DNA from 3 places in the Streptomyces sp. NPDC008313 genome. Region 3 is predicted to be linked to each of the others. Evidence: riboswitches for the same ligand, from Rfam matches in the RefSeq annotation. Region 3 holds a riboswitch; each other region holds the start of a gene.

Region 1 (5,582 bases), on a different contig from region 3:
GCGAGCACCGGTTCCAGGATGTCCAGCGCGGCCCGCGGCTGCAGCGCGCCCCGCTCGCGCAGCACGTCACGCAGGGTGCAGCCGGCGATGTACTCCATCGCGAGGTAGACGTACGACCCGTCCGTGCCCTGGTCGAAGACCTGCACCACGTTGGGGTGCGCGAGCCGGGCCACCGACTTGGCCTCACGGATGAACCGCTCGACGAACGAGCCGTCGGCAGCCAGCGTCGGGTGCATCACCTTGAGCGCGAGGACCCGGTCGAGCCGGGTGTCCAGGGCCCGGTAGACCGTGGCCATCCCGCCGACGGCGATCCGCGCGTCGACGCGGTAGCGGCCGTCGAGCACCCGGCCGACGAGAGGGTCCTGAAGGGTCGTATCCACGCAGGGGAGTCTACGAGCCGCCACTGTCGTGCCCACCCGTCACGGGTGATCCGGCGACGGAATGCAGCAGAGCTGTGACTGTGGTGTGCCGTACCGTGCCCTTGCCTCCGCGCCCGGACGCCCGCGGCCGCCGCCGGGCGTCCGGCGGGTCAGAAGGCCGGGCGCTCGGGGTCGAGCCGGGCCAGGCCCTCCACCGGTGAGGACGCCTCGGCGAAATGGCGCCGGGGGATGCGGCCCGCCCGGTACGCGAGGCGTCCCGCCTCGACCGCGTGCCGCATGCCCTCGGCCATCAGCACCGGCTCCTGCGCCCGGGTCACGGCCGAGGCGAGCATCACACCCGCGCACCCCAGCTCCATGGCGAGCGCCGCGTCGGAGGCCGTCCCCGCCCCGGCGTCCAGGATCACCGGCACGCGCGCGTGCTCGGTGATCAGCTGGAAGTTGTGCGGGTTGCGGATGCCGAGGCCGGAGCCGATGGGGGAGCCGAGCGGCATGATCGCCGCGCAGCCGGCGTCCTCCAGCTTCCGGGCGAGGACCGGGTCGTCGTTCGTGTACGGCAGGACGGTGAACCCGTCGTCGACGAGGGTCTCGGCGGCGTCCAGCAGCTCGATCGGATCGGGCAGCAGGGTCCGCTCGTCGGCGATGACCTCCAGCTTCACCAGATCGGTGCCGAGCGCCTCCCGGGCCAGCCGGGCGGTGAGCACGGCCTCGCCGGCGGTGAAGCAGCCCGCCGTGTTCGGCAGCACCCGGATGCCGAGCCGGTCCAGTACGGACAGCACCGAACCGTGCGCCTCGGGGCTCACCCGGCGCATCGCGACCGTCGTCAGCTCCGTCCCGGAGGCGACCAGGGCGCGCTCCAGGACGTCGAGACTGGGGGCGCCGCCCGTGCCCATGATCAGGCGCGAGGTGAGGGACGTACCACCGATGAGGAGGGGATCGTCGGCCATGGGTCAGCCTCCTTGGACGGCTGTGAGGACTTCGACGCGGTCACCCGCGCGCAGGGCGGTGGACGGCCACTGCGCGCGCGGGACGACGGTCTCGTTGAGCGCGGCGGCCACTCCGGAGGGGGCGGGCGTCAGCGCGGCGACGAGCGTGCCGAGGGCGGTGCCGGGCGCGACGCGGCGCGGCTCGCCGTTGACGGAGACGACCAGTGGGGCGGCGTCCGCGGCGGGACCGGCGTCGGCGGTGTCCGGAAAGGCGGGTCCCGGGGAGTCGGGGCCTGTGGCGGTGGCGCCCTGGTCGGCGGGGCCTGTGGTGGCGGGGTCGTTCATGCGGGCTGCTCCGAGAGTGCGGCGGCGCTGAACCGCCTCGGGGTGAACGGGCGGGCCTCGTCGGGGAGCTCACCGGTGGTCAGCGCGTGGGCGAGGGCGTCGCCGGTGACCGGGGTGAGCAGGACGCCGTTGCGGTGGTGGCCGGTGGCCAGCAGCAGCCCCGGCAGTCCGCTCGGGCCGAGCAGCGGGGCGTTGTCGGGGGAGCCGGGGCGCAGCCCCGCCCGGGTCTCGGTGAGCGGCAGCTCGGTGATCCCGGGGACGAGTTCGTGGGCGTCGCGCAGCAGTTCGTAGACGCCGCCCGCGGTCACCGTCGTGTCCCAGCCCAGCTCCTCGCTGGTCGCGCCGACGACCAGTTCGCCGTTCTCGCGCGGCACCAGGTAGACGTGGCTGCCGCGGACGACGGCCCGCACCGTGCGGTTCAGGAAGGGCGCGTACCGCTTCGGTACGGTCAGGCGCAGCACCTGGCCCTTCACCGGGCGCACCGGCGGCAGCACGGCGTCGGGGACGCCCGCCAGCCGTCCGCTGAGGCTGCCCGCGGCGAGGACGACCTGGCCCGCCGCCCGCGCCGTGCCGTCCGCCGTCACGACTCCGGTGGCCCGGTCGCCCACGACGGTCAGCCGCTCGGCCCAGGTCCGGTGGAACACGACCCCGGCCCGCTCGCAGGCGCTGACCAGGGCGTCGGCGAGCCGCCGCGGGTCCACCTGGTGGTCGCCGTCGACCCGCAGCCCGCCGCGCACCCCCGGCGCGAGCATCGGCTCGAGACGGCGGCAGTCGCGGCCGCTCAGCCACTGCGAGTCCAGGCCCGACGCCCGCTGCAGGGCATGGAGTTCGCGCAGATGGGCGCGGTCGTCGGCGTCCAGGGCGACGGCGAGCGTGCCGCACCGCCGGTAGCCGACATCACGGCCCGTCACCTCGGTCAGCTCGGCGGCGAAGTCCGGATAGCGCCGCGCCGAGGCGAGGTTGAGACCCAGCAACGTCTGCTCGCCGTAGTGGAGTTCGGTGACGGCGGCCAGCATCCCCGCCGCGACCCGGGCCGCGCCGCCCCCGGGCTCGGGGTCCACGACCGCGGTGCGCAGACCGCGCTGCGCGGACCGCCAGGCCGTGACCAGACCGATGATCCCGCCCCCGACGACGAGGACGTCCGGTACACACGCTGTACCGGGGTGTGAGACGGATGTGTCGTCCGTTGTAGGCGACATGGGCGTCCAGCCCCTCCCTTCGCCGGCATGACCCGGATCAGGTTCGTACGGTCGGAGGCCGTCCAGCCTCCCTCTCAGCCCGGTGCGTCCGGGCTCCCGCGAGTCCTTTACGTTGGCCACCCTAGCCCTTCGTCCCCGAGCCCCACAGGGAGCCTGCGCGCATGGCCCGTTCGCTCGACGCACTCGTCCTCGCCCCGGTCGCCGACCAGGCCCCGGGCCAGGTCGGGACCCGCACCCGGTTCACCTACCACGAGAAGGACGGTGAGATCTGGGCCGAGTACGCGGGCGGCGAAGTCGTACGCGGCCACCTCGTGGGTACCCGTGAGGGCGACCGGCTCGACTTCCGGTACGTGCAGCTGAAGCGGGACGGGACCACGTCCGGCGGGCACTGCCGGTCGCGGGTCGTCGAGCTGGACGACGGGCGGCTGCGCCTGGAGGAGACCTGGGAGTGGGAGTCGCAGACGGGCAGCGGTACGAGTGTGGTGGAGGAGGTCGCCGGTCCCGGCACCGCCGGGCGGCCGGGCGGTACCGGGACGCAACCGGCGGCGCCGACCGGCACGGCGCCGCGACTAAGGTGATCGAGTGAGCGAGCTGACGCGGGAACGGGCCAGGGACGGGCGGCGGATCGTCGTCGTGGGCGCGGGCATGGCGGGGGTGCAGGCCGCCGTCGCCCTGCGGGAACAGGGCTTCACCGGCGACGTCACGCTGATCGGCGCCGAGGCCCACCAGCCGTACGACAGACCGCCGCTCTCCAAGGCCGTGCTCCTCGGCAAGGCGGAGACCTCCGCCTTCGAGGTCGACTTCGCCGCGCTCGGCATCGAGCTGCGGCTCGGACGCGAGGCCACCGGCCTGCGCCCCGGCGACCACGAACTGGACACCGACGCCGGGGCCGTCCCGTACGACGTCCTGGTCGTGGCGACCGGGGCCGAACCCCTCCGGCTGCCGGGCGAGCGCGATACCCCCGGCGTGCACCTGCTGCGCACCCTCGACGACGCCGAGCGGCTGCGGCCCGTCCTCGCCCGGCAGCACGACGTCGTGGTGGTCGGCGCGGGCTGGATCGGCGCGGAGTTCGCCACGGCGGCCCGCGAGGCGGGCTGCTCGGTGACCGTCGTCGAGGCCGCCGACCGGCCGCTCGCGGGGGCGCTGCCCGCGGAGGTGGCCGCGCCCATGGCCGCCTGGTACGAGGACAGCGGCGCGGTCCTGCGCACCGGCGCGCGCGTGGAGCGCGTCGAGGACGGGGCGGTGGTCCTGGACGACGGCTCACGGGTGCCCGCGGGCGCGGTGGTCGTCGGCATCGGCGCCCGGCCCGCGACCGGCTGGCTCGCCGGCTCCGGGGTCGCGCTCGGCGCCCACGGCGAGATCGTCGCCGACGACCACCTGCGCACCTCCGTGCCCGACGTGTACGCGGTCGGCGACTGCGCCTCCTTCCCCTCGGGCCGGTACGAGGAGCGGCTGCTCGTCCACCACTGGGACAACGCCCTCCAGGGGCCGCGCACGGTCGCCGCCAACATCGTCGGAGACGTGCCCGCCGCCTACGACCCGGTGCCGTACTTCTGGTCCGAGCAGTTCGGCCGCTTCGTCCAGTACGTCGGCCACCACGCGCCCGCCGACACGACGGTCTGGCGCGGCGACCCGGCGGGCGCGGCCTGGACGGTCTGCTGGCTTCGCGAGGGCCGCCTCGTCGCCCTCCTCGCGGTCGGCCGCCCCCGTGACCTGGCCCAGGGCCGCAAGCTGATCGAGTCGTGCGTCCCGATGGACCCCGCCCTGCTGGCCGACCCGGCGCGGCCGCTGAAGAAGGCGACGGCGGCGGCCGGGGACTGACCCGCCGCCGCGGCTCGGCCGCGGCGCGGACGGCCGCCCGGCCGGCGGCCACCCGGACCGGAAGCCCGGCCGGGCGGTCCTCGGGTTACCGGCTGTCGGTCCGGGATGGCAGGCTTGTCCCGTGACCGAGATTGACGCAAAGACCGATGCTCTCGTCCCCGCGTGGCTCACCCTCCCCGACATCGCCGAGCAGTTCGGCGTCGAGGTGACCCGCGTCCGGCAGCTGGTCAAGGAGGGCCAGCTCATCGCCGTACGCCGTGGTGAGAACCGCGCGCTGCACGTCCCCGCCGACTTCATCGACGGGGACAAGGTGGTCAAGGGCCTGACGGGCACCCTGACGCTGCTGAGGGACGACGGCTTCTCCGACGAAGAGATGCTGGAGTGGCTCTTCACCCCCGACCCGAGCCTGCCCGGCACGCCCGCGCAGGCGCTGAGCGAGAACCGCGGCACGGAGGTGAAGCGCCGCGCCCAGGCGCTCGCCGTCTGACCGTCCGGCCGACGGCCCGGCCGTGACCCGTCCGGCCCGCTCGTGGCCCGTCCCGGCCGGCCGGGACGGGCCACGAGCGGCCGGACACCGGCCGTGCACACCCACCGCGCCGCCGACGGCGCGCCACACCCGCGGGCGGCGCCCTCGCACGCCGCTGCCCGCATCCACCCCGGGGGGACCTCCGTATGCCCGAAACCGTGACCACCGCCCGCGCGCGGCTCGCCGACGCCCGGCTCTACCTCTGCACGGACGCCCGCGGCCGCCAGGGCGACCTCGCCGAGTTCCTGGACGCGGCCCTGGCCGGCGGCGTCGACATCGTGCAGCTGCGGGACAAGGGCATGGAGGCGGCCGAGGAGCTGGAGCACCTCCAGGTCTTCGCGGACGCCTGCGCGCGCCACGGCAAGCTGCTCGCGGTCAACGACCGGGC
Region 2 (5,582 bases), on a different contig from region 3:
GGGCCGGCTCCCGGCCGGCCGGGGGCCGTCCGCGGCTCCGCGGGGGTCGCGGCCGCAACGGGGGCCGCGGGGGCCACGTCCTTGTCGGTCCCACCGGCCGTGCCCGGCTTGCCGAGCCTCGTCATCAGAACTCCCCCGTCCGGTCCGTCCGTACGTGCTCCAGGACGAGCAGCGCCACCGCGCACACCACCATCAAGATCGTCGAGAGGGCCATCGCCTGACCGTAGTTGAGGTCGCCCGGCCGGCCCAGCAGTCGCGCCACGGCGACCGGCAGCGTCGGGTTGTCGGGCCGCGCGATGAACACGGTCGCCCCGAACTCGCCCAGCGACACCGCGAACGCGAACCCGGCGGCGACCAGCAGCGCCCGCCGCACCAGCGGCAGGTCGACCTCGCGCCACACCTGCCACGGCGACGCACCGAGCACGGCCGCCGCCTCCCGCAGCCGGCCGTCCACCGCCCGCAGCACCGGCAGCATCGTGCGGACGACGAACGGGACACCGACGAGCGCCTGCGCCAGCGGCACCAGCATCCAGGAGCTTCTGAGGTTCAGCGGCGGCTCGTCGAGTGCGATCAGGAACCCGAAGCCGACCGTCACCGCGGAGACACCGAGCGGCAGCATCAGCAGGGCGTCGAAGCCCCGGACGAGACGGCCCGCCCGCCGGGTCAGCGCGGCCGCGGCGAGACCGCCGATCAGCACGGCGACGCCGGTGGCGGCGAGCGCGTACCGCAGCGAGTTGACGATCGCCTCCACCGGCGGCACGAGGAACGTGCCGTCGTCCTCGGTCAGCGTCCTGTAGTACGCGAACCCGTAGCCGCCGGGGGCGTCGAGGGACCGCTGGACCAGCACTCCGAGGGGCAGCACGAGCAGGACGGCGATCGTGGCCAGGACCCCGGCGAGCAGTGCCCACTGCCCGGCGCCCCGGGGGCGGCGCGCGGTCGTCGCGGCGTCGACGAGCCGCAGGGCGCTCTCCCGGCGGCGTACGGTCCCGGCGTGCACGGCGAGGACCGCGCCGACCGCCGCGAACTGGACGAGGGTGAGCACGGCCGCCGTGGACAGGTCGAAGATCTCCGAGGTCTGGCGGTAGATCTCCACCTCCAGGGTCGAGAACCCGGGGCCGCCGAGGATCTGCACCACGCCGAAGGAGGTGAAGGTGAACAGGAAGACCATGAGCGCGGCCGCCGCGACGGCGGGCGTGAGCGCCGGGAGCGTCACCGTGCGCCACGCCGCGAGGCGGGAGGCGCCGAGCATCCGGGCGGCCTCCTCCTGCCGCGGGTCGAGCTGCGCCCAGAGCCCGCCGACGGTACGGACGACGACCGCGTAGTTGAAGAACACGTGCGCGAGGAGGATCGCCCAGACCGTGGTGTCCAGGCGCACCCCCCACAGGCCGTCGAGGAGCCCTCCCCGGCCGACCAGGGCCAGGAACGCGGTGCCGACGACGACGGTGGGCAGCACGAAGGGCACCGTGACGACCGCGCGCAGCACCTGCTTGCCCCGGAAGTCGAAGCGCGCGAACACATACGCGCCGGGGAGTGCGATCAGCAGCGTGAGGGCCGTCGAGGCGAGCGCCTGCCAGGTGGTGAACCACAGGACGTGCCGGATGCCGGGATCGGCGAGCACCTCACCGATCCGCCCGAACTGCCAGACGCCGTTTATCCTGAGTCCCCGGGCGACGATCGCCGCGACGGGGTAGGCGAAGAACACCGCGAAGAACGCGACGGGCAGGGCCATCAGGCCCAGCCGCGCCGCGCCCGAGCGAGGACGGGAGTCCGCCGCGCGGTGCCCGCTCGCTACTTCAGTACGAGTGAGGTCCACGACTTGACCCACTGGTCACGGTGGTCGGCGATGTCGGCCGGGTCCATGGTCTCGGGGTTCTCGGCCTGCGGGCCGAACTTCGTGAACTCCGGGGGAACCTGGGCGGCTTCCCGGACCGGGTACACGAACATGTTGAGCGGCATGTCGTCCTGGAACTCCTTGCTGAGCAGGAAGTCGAGGAGCGCCTTGCCTCCCTTGGTGTTCCCGGCGTTGCTCAGCAGGCCCGCGTACTCGACCTGCCGGAAGCAGGTGCCGGTCGCCACGCCGGTGGGCGCGGTCTTCGGCTTCGGGTCGGCGTAGATGATCTCGGCGGGCGGGGAGGAGGCGTAGGAGACGACGAGCGGGCGGTCGGCCTTGGCCTTCCTGCCGCCGGCGGACCCGGAGAACTCCTCGTTGTAGGCCTGCTCCCAGCCGTCGACCACCTTGACGCCGTTGGCCTTGAGCTTCTTCCAGTAGTCCTGCCAGCCCTTGTCCCCGTACTTCGCCGCGCTGCCGAGCAGGAAGCCGAGGCCCGGCGAGGAGGTGGACGCGTTCTCGGTGACGAGCAGGTTCTTGTACGCGGGCTTCGCCAGGTCGTCGAAGGTGGACGGCGGGTCCAGCTTGTGATCGGCGAAGTACTTCTTGTCGTAGTTGACGCAGATGTCGCCGGAGTCGATGGGCGTCACCCGGTGCTTGGCCCGGTCGACGCGGTACTCGGGGAGGACGAGGTCCGAGCCCTTGGGCTCGTACGGCTGGAACAGCCCGTTGTCGAGGGCGCGGGAGAGCAGGGTGTTGTCGACGCCGAAGAAGACGTCGCCCTGCGGGTTGTCCTTGGTCAGGATCGCCTTGTTGACGGCCTGGCCGGCGTCGCCGTCCTTGAGGACCCTGACCTTGTAGCCGGACTCCTTCTCGAACGCCTTGAGCACGCTCTTGGAGTAGGCGAAGGAGTCGTGGCTGACGAGCGTCACGGTCTTCGAGCCGGCGGCCTTGTCGCCGGAGTCGGACGTACCGCACGCGGAGAGCGTGACGAGTCCCAGACCGACGGCCATCGCCGTGATCGCTCTGCCGGTACGTGCGGTGCTGGTGGTGCTCACTGGATTCCTCCTGGGGTGACCAGGAAGAGACGCGGCCCTGCCCGGGGACCTCTGAAAGTCCCCGGGCAGGGCGCAACAGCTCGAGTAACGACCGAACTTCCTACCCAGAATGACCTGGGCAAGGTTCAGAGGGTCTGCGGCCTGTGCCGCACTCTCAGCGCTGTGGCGCTCCCCTGTCGGAATATGAAGATGTACCTACGGATGACGCTGTACGCACCGTACGCTCCGTACGCATCCGGTGCTTACCCGGGCCACACTACCGCTCGGTCGCCGCGAGCTGACCGCACGCCCCGTCGATCTCCTGGCCACGGGTGTCCCGGACCGTGACGGGTACACCATGGGCGGCGATTGCCTCGACGAACGCCTTCTCGTCCTCGGGCCGCGAGGCGGTCCACTTGGAGCCGGGCGTCGGGTTCAGCGGGATCAGGTTGACGTGGACCGGCTTGCCCTTGAGGAGGCGGCCGAGCCGGTCACCGCGCCACGCCTGGTCGTTGATGTCCCGGATCAGCGCGTACTCGATGGACAGGCGCCGCCCGGACCTCGCCGCGTACTCCCAGCCGGCGTCGAGGACCTCACGGACCTTCCACCGGGTGTTGACGGGGACGAGGGTGTCGCGCAGGTCGTCGTCCGGGGCGTGCAGCGAGATCGCCAGCCGGCACTTGAAGCCCTCGTCGGCGAACCGGTGGATGGCGGGGACGAGGCCGACCGTGGAGACGGTGATCCCGCGCTGCGACAGCCCGAGACCGTCCGGCTCGGGGTCGGTCAGCGCGCGGATCGCGCCGACGACCCGCTTGTAGTTGGCCAGCGGCTCGCCCATGCCCATGAACACGATGTTGCTCAGCCGCGCCGGGCCGCCGGGGATCTCGCCGTCCCGCAGGGCGCGCATCCCGTCGACGATCTGGTGCACGATCTCGCCGGTGGACAGGTTCCGGTCGAGCCCGGCCTGGCCGGTGGCGCAGAACGGGCAGTTCATCCCGCAGCCGGCCTGTGAGCTGATGCACATGGTGACCCGGTCCGGGTAGCGCATCAGGACCGACTCGACGAGCGTGCCGTCGAAGAGCCGCCACAGCGTCTTGCGCGTGGTCTCCTGGTCGGTGGAGAGATGCCGCACGACCGTCATCAGCTCGGGAAGCAGCGCTTCCTGGAGCTTGGCTCGCGAACCGGCCGGGATGTCGGTCCACTGCTCCGGGTCGTGCGCGTACCGCGCGAAGTAGTGCTGCGACAGCTGCTTGGCGCGGAACGGCTTCTCGCCGACGGCGGCGACAGCCTCCTTGCGCTCGGCGGGCGTGAGATCGGCAAGGTGCCGCGGCGGCTTCTTGGCTCCGCGCGGCGCGACGAATGTGAGTTCTCCAGGGGCAGGCATAACCCTTCCAGTGTCGCAGACGTACGAAGAGGGACTCGCCGTCTGTGGACGACGAGGCCCTCTTCCCTGTTTGCGCAGGTCAGCGCCGGTCACCGGAACTCATCCGGAACCCACGAAGATCACCAGCAGCAGCCACACCACCGGTGCCGTCGGCAATATGGAGTCCAGCCGGTCCATGATGCCGCCGTGGCCGGGCAGGAGCGTGCCCATGTCCTTGATGCCGAGGTCCCGCTTGATCATGGACTCGCCGAGGTCGCCGAGGGTGGCGCTGGCCGCGACCGCGAGGCCCAGGAGCAGGCCCTGCCACCAGGCGCCGTCGTCGATCAGGAACTGCGTGCACAGCGCGCCGGCGACCATCGCGAAGGCGACCGCGCCGAACAGGCCCTCGCGGGTCTTGCCCGGGCTGATGCGCGGCGCCAGCTTGTGCTTGCCGAAGCGCCAGCCGATCGCGTACGCGCCGGTGTCGCTGACCACCGTCAGGAGCAGGAACGTCAACACCCGGCGCGGGCCGTCGTCGGCGGTCAGCATCATCGCCACGAACGTCGCCAGGAACGGCACGTAGAACGCCGCGAACAGGCCCGCCGTGACGTCCTTCAGATAGCCCTCGGGCGGTTCCGTCATGCGCCAGACCAGGACCGCGAGCGCGGTGAGCGCCATGGCCACCCACGCGCCCTCGGCACCGCGGACGTATCCGGCGACGACCATCGCCGCGCCGCCCACCGCCAGCGGCACGAGGGGCGCCTTGATGTCCTTGCGCTCCTGCAGCCGCGAGGTTAGCTCCCACAGGCCCACGACCACGGCGACGACTATCACGCCGAGGAACACGGCCTTCACGACGAACAAGGACGCGACGATCACCGCACCGAGACCGACGCCCACCCCTATGGCGGCACCCAGGTCTCGGCCCGCACTCTTCTTCTGCGGTGCGGGCGCGGGCTGGGGGGCGCTGGGCATGGGCTCCTGCGGGCTGTGCGGCTCGTGCGGCGCGGCCCGGTGGGGCGTTGCCGGCGGTGTGTCGTCGCGGAACGGGGGGCCGCTCACCCGAGCGGCCCCCCGGTGGTCGTCCTGGTCTCCGCCGTGTGCGGTCGCCCCGGGCACGATGGGCATGGGGCGAGTGTGCTGGGCGTCATGCGCATCGTATGCGGGACCCGCCGGGGCCGCCCCCTGGGCAGACCCCTGATCGGAAGGCCCCCAGTACCCGGCTTGTGGCGGCGCTCCCCAGGAAGAGTCGTTCATCAGACCTCGAGCAGCTCCGCTTCCTTGTGCTTGAGCAGCTCGTCCACCTGGGCGACGTACTTCGCCGTGGTGTCGTCGAGCTCCTTCTCCGCACGGC
Region 3 (5,582 bases):
AGGGGGCCGGTCAGGGACCCGAGGTGATGCGCACGGCGACGTTGCGTGACTTCCGGGTACCCGCGTACGTCCACGAGACCGGTCCGTACGCGCAGAGCTCGCCCCCCGACGAGGCCACCGCGCCGGTCGCGGAGCCCGAGGGATACACGCCCACACAGCGCGACCTGCCCGTCATCAACAGGGACGACACCCTTCAGGTGGCCGTCGGCCCGGCGGCCGTGCCGGTGCCGCAGCCCACCGACGGCAAGGGACCGCTGTTCGTCGTGGGGGACGTGCACGGTTATCTCGACCAGCTGATGGCCGCGCTCCAGGAGAAGGGCCTCCTCGACTCCGCCGGGAACTGGTCGGCGGGCACGGCACGCCTCTGGTTCCTCGGCGACTTCACCGACCGCGGGCCCGACGGCATCGGCGTCATCGACCTCGTGATGCGGCTGTCGGCCGAGGCAGCCGCGGCCGGAGGATACTGCAAGGCGCTCATGGGCAACCACGAGCTGCTGCTGCTCGGTGCCAAGCGGTTCGGTGACACCCCCGTGAACTCCGGCGCCGGGACGGCCACCTTCCAGGCCGCCTGGCTGCTCAACGGCGGACAGAAGTCCGACATGGACCGCCTCCAGGACCACCACCTCCAGTGGATGGCGCGGCTCGACGCCATGGAGCAGGTCGACGGGCACCTGCTGGTGCACTCCGACACCACGGCGTACCTCGACTACGGCGACTCCATCGAAGCGGTCAACGACACCGTCCGCGAGACCCTCACGCGCCACGACGCGGACGAATGCTGGGACCTCTTCCGCAAGTTCACCAAGCGGTTCGCCTTCCGCGACGACGGCGCCGGTGCCGTCCGCGAGCTGCTGGACGTCTACGGCGGCAGCCGCGTCGTGCACGGTCACAGCCCGATCCCCTATCTGCTGGGCGAAGTCGGCTCCGAGGACGGCGACGACACCTCGGGCCCGGTCGTGGAAGGACCCCACGTCTACGCCGACGGCCTGGCCATCGCGATGGACGGCGGCGTGACCATGGCCGGAAAGCTGCTGGTCCAGCAACTTCCCCTGGCCGTCTGAGCATGCACCGGACCGGCGTCGTCCACCGAGGACTTCGCTGACCAGGGGGCAATTTCTGGAAACCCCCTGTCACGGTGGACCGTCACCGCTCTACCATCGGCTTATCCGTAGCAGGCTCCCCTCCGTTTCTGCCCGACGGCTCGTCAGCGTGCGAGCCCCAAGCCCTACGGAGCATCGGGGGATGCACATGAACAGCGTTCCGCAGCACCTGCTGAACGAGGACCGCCAGGAGTACGAGCGGATCCTCGATGAGGCGCTGCGCTCCGCCCCACACCGACCGGAACTCGCCGCTGTCGGCCGGCGGCTCAACTCCGAACAGCTGCGGACCATGGCACTCAACGCCACCGCCCTCATCACGGTGGCCGCCGCGGCCGAATACCAGCATTACGTCAAGGTCCGCGAGGAACTGCGCCGTCCGGCGCGGTCCGCCCCGTCCGCCCACGAGGAAGCCGGTTCCGCGGAGCCGGGCACGGGAGGACTGGGGCTCGCCACCACGATGGGAGAAGTCACCGAGACGGCCGGGGCCGGCGCCGTCGCCGTCGTCGCGGTGCTCGCCCCCGTCCTCGCAGGGACGTCAGCGGCGATATTCCTGCTCGTGGGCTACATCCTCAAGATGGTCGCCCCCGGCCAGGCGTTCGCGCAGACCCTGCTCACCACGGGATGGGTGTTCGCCGCGATCACCGCGGCCGCGATCCTGGTCGCCGCCGGTGGCCTGCTGCTGACCGCCCTGCGCAACGGCTCCGCCTCGTTCGAGGCGGGGGCCCACGGCGAGCTGGACGAAGAGGTGACCCGCGCCAGAGAAGCCTGGCACGACGCCCTCCTGGAGCGCGGCTTCCTGCCGTTCCTGCACGATGCGCTCACCACCCCCGACACGGCTCCGGTGGGCCCCAAGACGCAGCAGCCGACCGGCCGTATGCCGCATCTCGGGTACCACCGCCCCGGGTTCAGCAGCCCCGAGGGCGGCCCGGCGTCGGGCTCCCGTCCCAGCTTCTCCAGCCCGGACTTCTCCAGCCCGGACTTCGGGGGCCCGGAGCACCAGCCGGAGTGACATCCCGGCTTGCGCCCCCTCACCGGGAGCGCAAGCCGCCGTCACTCGTGAGCGGAGCCGTCGGCCACCGCCGCGGCGCCGCTATTCGGCCATGGGCAGGTACACCTTGTTCCCGCTCGCCGCGAACTCCTTCGACTTCTGAGCCATGCCCTCCTCGATCTCCGAGCGTGTGCCGCCGTGCTCGCGACGAATGTCCTGCGAGATCTTCATGCTGCAGAACTTCGGGCCGCACATCGAGCAGAAGTGCGCCGTCTTGGCGGGCTCCGCCGGCAGAGTCTCGTCGTGGAACTCCCGTGCGGTGTCCGGGTCGAGAGCCAGGTTGAACTGGTCCTCCCACCGGAACTCGAAGCGGGCGTCCGACAGGGCGTCGTCCCATTCCTGCGCGCCCGGGTGCCCCTTGGCGAGGTCCGCCGCATGAGCCGCGATCTTGTACGTGATGACGCCCGTCTTGACATCGTCCCGGTTGGGCAGACCCAGGTGCTCCTTGGGCGTGACGTAGCAGAGCATGGCCGTGCCCCACCACGCGATCATGGCGGCACCTATACCGGAGGTGATGTGGTCGTACGCCGGCGCGACGTCTGTCGTCAGCGGGCCGAGCGTATAGAACGGTGCTTCATCGCAGATCTCCTGCTGAAGGTCGATGTTCTCCTTGATCTTGTGCATCGGGACATGCCCCGGGCCTTCGATCATGGTCTGTACGTTGTAACGCTTCGCGATCGTGTTGAGTTCCCCGAGGGTCCTCAACTCCGCGAACTGCGCCTCGTCGTTGGCGTCCGCGATCGATCCGGGCCGCAGGCCGTCGCCGAGCGAGTACGTGACGTCGTAGGCGGCGAGGATCTCGCAGAGTTCCTCGAAGTTCTCGTACAGGAACGACTCCTTGTGGTGCGCCAGGCACCAGGCCGCCATGATGGACCCACCGCGGGAGACGATGCCGGTCTTGCGGTTCGCGGTCAGCGGCACGTACGGCAGGCGTACGCCCGCGTGGACCGTCATGTAGTCCACGCCTTGCTCGGCCTGCTCGACGACCGTGTCCTTGTAGATCTCCCAGGTGAGTTCCTCGGCGCGGCCGTCCACCTTCTCCAGCGCCTGGTAGAGCGGCACGGTGCCGATCGGCACCGGCGAATTGCGCAGTACCCACTCGCGGGTGGTGTGGATGTTGCGTCCGGTGGACAGGTCCATGACCGTGTCGGCCCCCCAACGGGTCGCCCACGTCATCTTCTCCACCTCCTCCTCGATGGAGGAAGTGACCGCCGAGTTGCCGATGTTGGCGTTGACCTTCACCAGGAACCGCTTGCCGATGATCATCGGCTCGATCTCCGGGTGATTGACGTTCGCCGGAAGAACCGCCCGGCCGGCCGCGATCTCCTCGCGCACCACCTCGGCGTCGACGTTCTCCCGGACCGCCACGAACTCCATCTCGGGGGTGATCTCACCCCGTCGCGCATAGGCGAGCTGTGTCACGGCCTTCCCGTCACGGCCCCTGCGCGGCTGGCGCGGCCTGCCGGGGAAGACCGCGTCGAGGTTGCGGAGTCCACCGCGCGGCGAGGTGTGCTTGATCCCGTCGTCCTCGGGGCGGACCGGGCGGCCCGCGTACTCCTCGGTGTCACCCCGGGCGATGATCCAGGGCTCGCGCAGCGGCGCCAGACCCCTGCGTACGTCGGTGTCGACGGCCGGGTCGGTGTACGGCCCCGAGGTGTCGTACAGGGTGACCGCCTGCCCGTTGGTCAGGTGCACTTGACGGACCGGCACACGTAGATCGGGGCGTGATCCGTCGACGTAGGCCTTGTGCCAGCCGATGGTTCCGGCGTCCTGGGGCTGACTGCTCTCCCCAACGGCCGGGACGGCAGCGTCGTCCGTCTGGCTGGAGGCAGGCGTGCGTACGTCCTTGTTGGTCATGAGACCTACTCCCTACGCCGGCATTACCCGGTAACAGGTTCGGCGGTCGACGCAGCGGCTTCCGTCGTCGATGTTTCATGTGAAACATCGACGGGACGGACGTCAGCGCCCTCTCAGCCCGGTGCTCCGAGCTCCCGCGTGTGCAAAGGTGCCTCCACGCTAGCGCCCGGACGGGCGCGGTGAACAGTGGGCCCCCTTCGTTCTTGCGATGATCGACCGGTGACTCTTCCGCATCAGCCCGAGCTTCCACCCTCCGAGCCGCCGCACGGGCACGGCTCCGGTGAAGGCCTCGCAGTCCGCACCCGTTCAGGTGGCGGCCACGGAGACGGCCACGGACACACGCACAGCCATGGCCCCGCCGCGCCGGTCTCCCGGCATCTGCGCAGGGTCATCGCCGCGGTTTTGGTTCCCTTCGCCGCCGCGGTCGTCGTGGGGCTCATCGTGCTATGGCCGGGGGGTGCGCCGACCCACGAGCGCACCGGTGTCGGCTTCGACCGGCAGACCCAGCAGGCCACCGTCACCAAGGTGGACTCGGTGGACTGCGCGTCCGTGCACGCCTCCGGGGGCGCGGCCGACGGCGACACGTCCACCGCTGAGGGGACGCCGGCGAAGGACCGGTCCCCCGGGGACTGCAAGAAGGCGACGATCCGGATCGACACCGGCAAGGAGAAGGGCCGTACGTTCACGGAGCTCGTCCAGCCCGACCAGTCACGGCAGTTGCACGAGGGCGAGAAGGTCGTGGTCGCCTACGAGCCCTCCGCACCCAGGGAACTTCAGTACTCGGTCACCGACGTGAACCGCACGGTACCCATGGCGCTGCTCGCGGGGATCTTCGCGCTGGCCGTCGTGGTGGTGGGCCGGATGCGTGGTGTCATGGCGCTCGTGGCGCTGGCCGTGAGCTTCGGGGTCCTGACCCTCTTCATCCTCCCGGCGATTCTGCAGGGCTCGAACCCGTTGGTCGTGGCCGTCGTCGGAGCGAGCGCCATCATGCTCATCGCGCTGTACATGTGCCACGGACTGTCCGCGAGGACGTCGGTGGCCGTGCTCGGGACGCTGCTCTCCCTGCTGCTGATCGGGCTGCTCGGCTCGATGTTCATCGGCTGGGCCGCGCTGACCGGCAACGTCGACGACAACACGGGCCTGATTCACGGCCTCTACCCGTCGATCGACATGAGCGGTCTGCTGCTCGCGGGCGTCATCATCGGTTCGCTCGGGGTGCTCGACGACGTGACGGTGACCCAGACCTCGGCGGTCTGGGAGCTGCATCAGGCGGACCCGACCATGGGCTGGCGCGGCCTGTACCGGGCGGGCATTCGCATCGGGCGCGACCACATCGCGTCCGTGGTGAACACCCTGGTCCTCGCGTACGCGGGCGCCGCGCTGCCGTTGCTGCTTCTCTTCTCGATCGCGCAGAGCAGTGTCGGCACCATCGCCAACAGCGAGTTGGTCGCGGAGGAGATCGTGCGCACGCTCGTCGGCTCGATCGGGCTGGTCGCGTCGGTTCCGGTGACCACCGCGCTGGCCGCTCTGGTGGTCTCGGCGGACCGAGCGGGCGTACCGGCGCAGGCCGGTGCCCC

What was found. A riboswitch is a leader RNA that binds a small molecule or an ion and turns the genes downstream of it on or off. The one in region 3 is predicted to bind thiamine pyrophosphate.
Region 1: it holds a riboswitch for thiamine pyrophosphate, as region 3 does, so the genes downstream of both, thiO (glycine oxidase ThiO) here and thiC (phosphomethylpyrimidine synthase ThiC) in region 3, are expected to answer to the same signal.
Region 2: it holds a riboswitch for thiamine pyrophosphate, as region 3 does, so the genes downstream of both, ACFY93_RS24550 (thiamine ABC transporter substrate-binding protein) here and thiC (phosphomethylpyrimidine synthase ThiC) in region 3, are expected to answer to the same signal.

The regions. Positions count from the first base shown of each region.
Region 1 is NZ_JBIBFR010000013.1:211,646-217,227, reverse strand. Features, by position in the region: gene pknB (Stk1 family PASTA domain-containing Ser/Thr kinase) at 1-380, opposite strand, end outside; gene ACFY93_RS19580 (thiazole synthase) at 530-1,324, opposite strand; gene thiS (sulfur carrier protein ThiS) at 1,328-1,528, opposite strand; gene thiO (glycine oxidase ThiO) at 1,645-2,847, opposite strand; TPP riboswitch at 2,845-2,957, opposite strand; partial or broken gene ACFY93_RS19565 (hypothetical protein) at 3,009-3,341, shown strand; gene ACFY93_RS19560 (FAD-dependent oxidoreductase) at 3,430-4,668, shown strand; gene ACFY93_RS19555 (Rv2175c family DNA-binding protein) at 4,790-5,155, shown strand; gene thiE (thiamine phosphate synthase) at 5,341-5,582, shown strand, end outside.
Region 2 is NZ_JBIBFR010000019.1:73,951-79,532, forward strand. Features, by position in the region: gene ACFY93_RS24540 (ATP-binding cassette domain-containing protein) at 1-125, opposite strand, end outside; gene ACFY93_RS24545 (ABC transporter permease subunit) at 125-1,813, opposite strand; gene ACFY93_RS24550 (thiamine ABC transporter substrate-binding protein) at 1,789-2,841, opposite strand; TPP riboswitch at 2,966-3,071, opposite strand; gene rlmN (23S rRNA (adenine(2503)-C(2))-methyltransferase RlmN) at 3,143-4,249, opposite strand; gene ACFY93_RS24560 (phosphatidate cytidylyltransferase) at 4,349-5,485, opposite strand; gene frr (ribosome recycling factor) at 5,485-5,582, opposite strand, start outside.
Region 3 is NZ_JBIBFR010000009.1:797-6,378, forward strand. Features, by position in the region: gene ACFY93_RS13660 (metallophosphoesterase) at 1-1,061, shown strand, start outside; gene ACFY93_RS13665 (hypothetical protein) at 1,243-2,109, shown strand; gene thiC (phosphomethylpyrimidine synthase ThiC) at 2,191-4,005, opposite strand; TPP riboswitch at 3,998-4,153, opposite strand; gene ACFY93_RS13675 (YibE/F family protein) at 4,225-5,582, shown strand, end outside.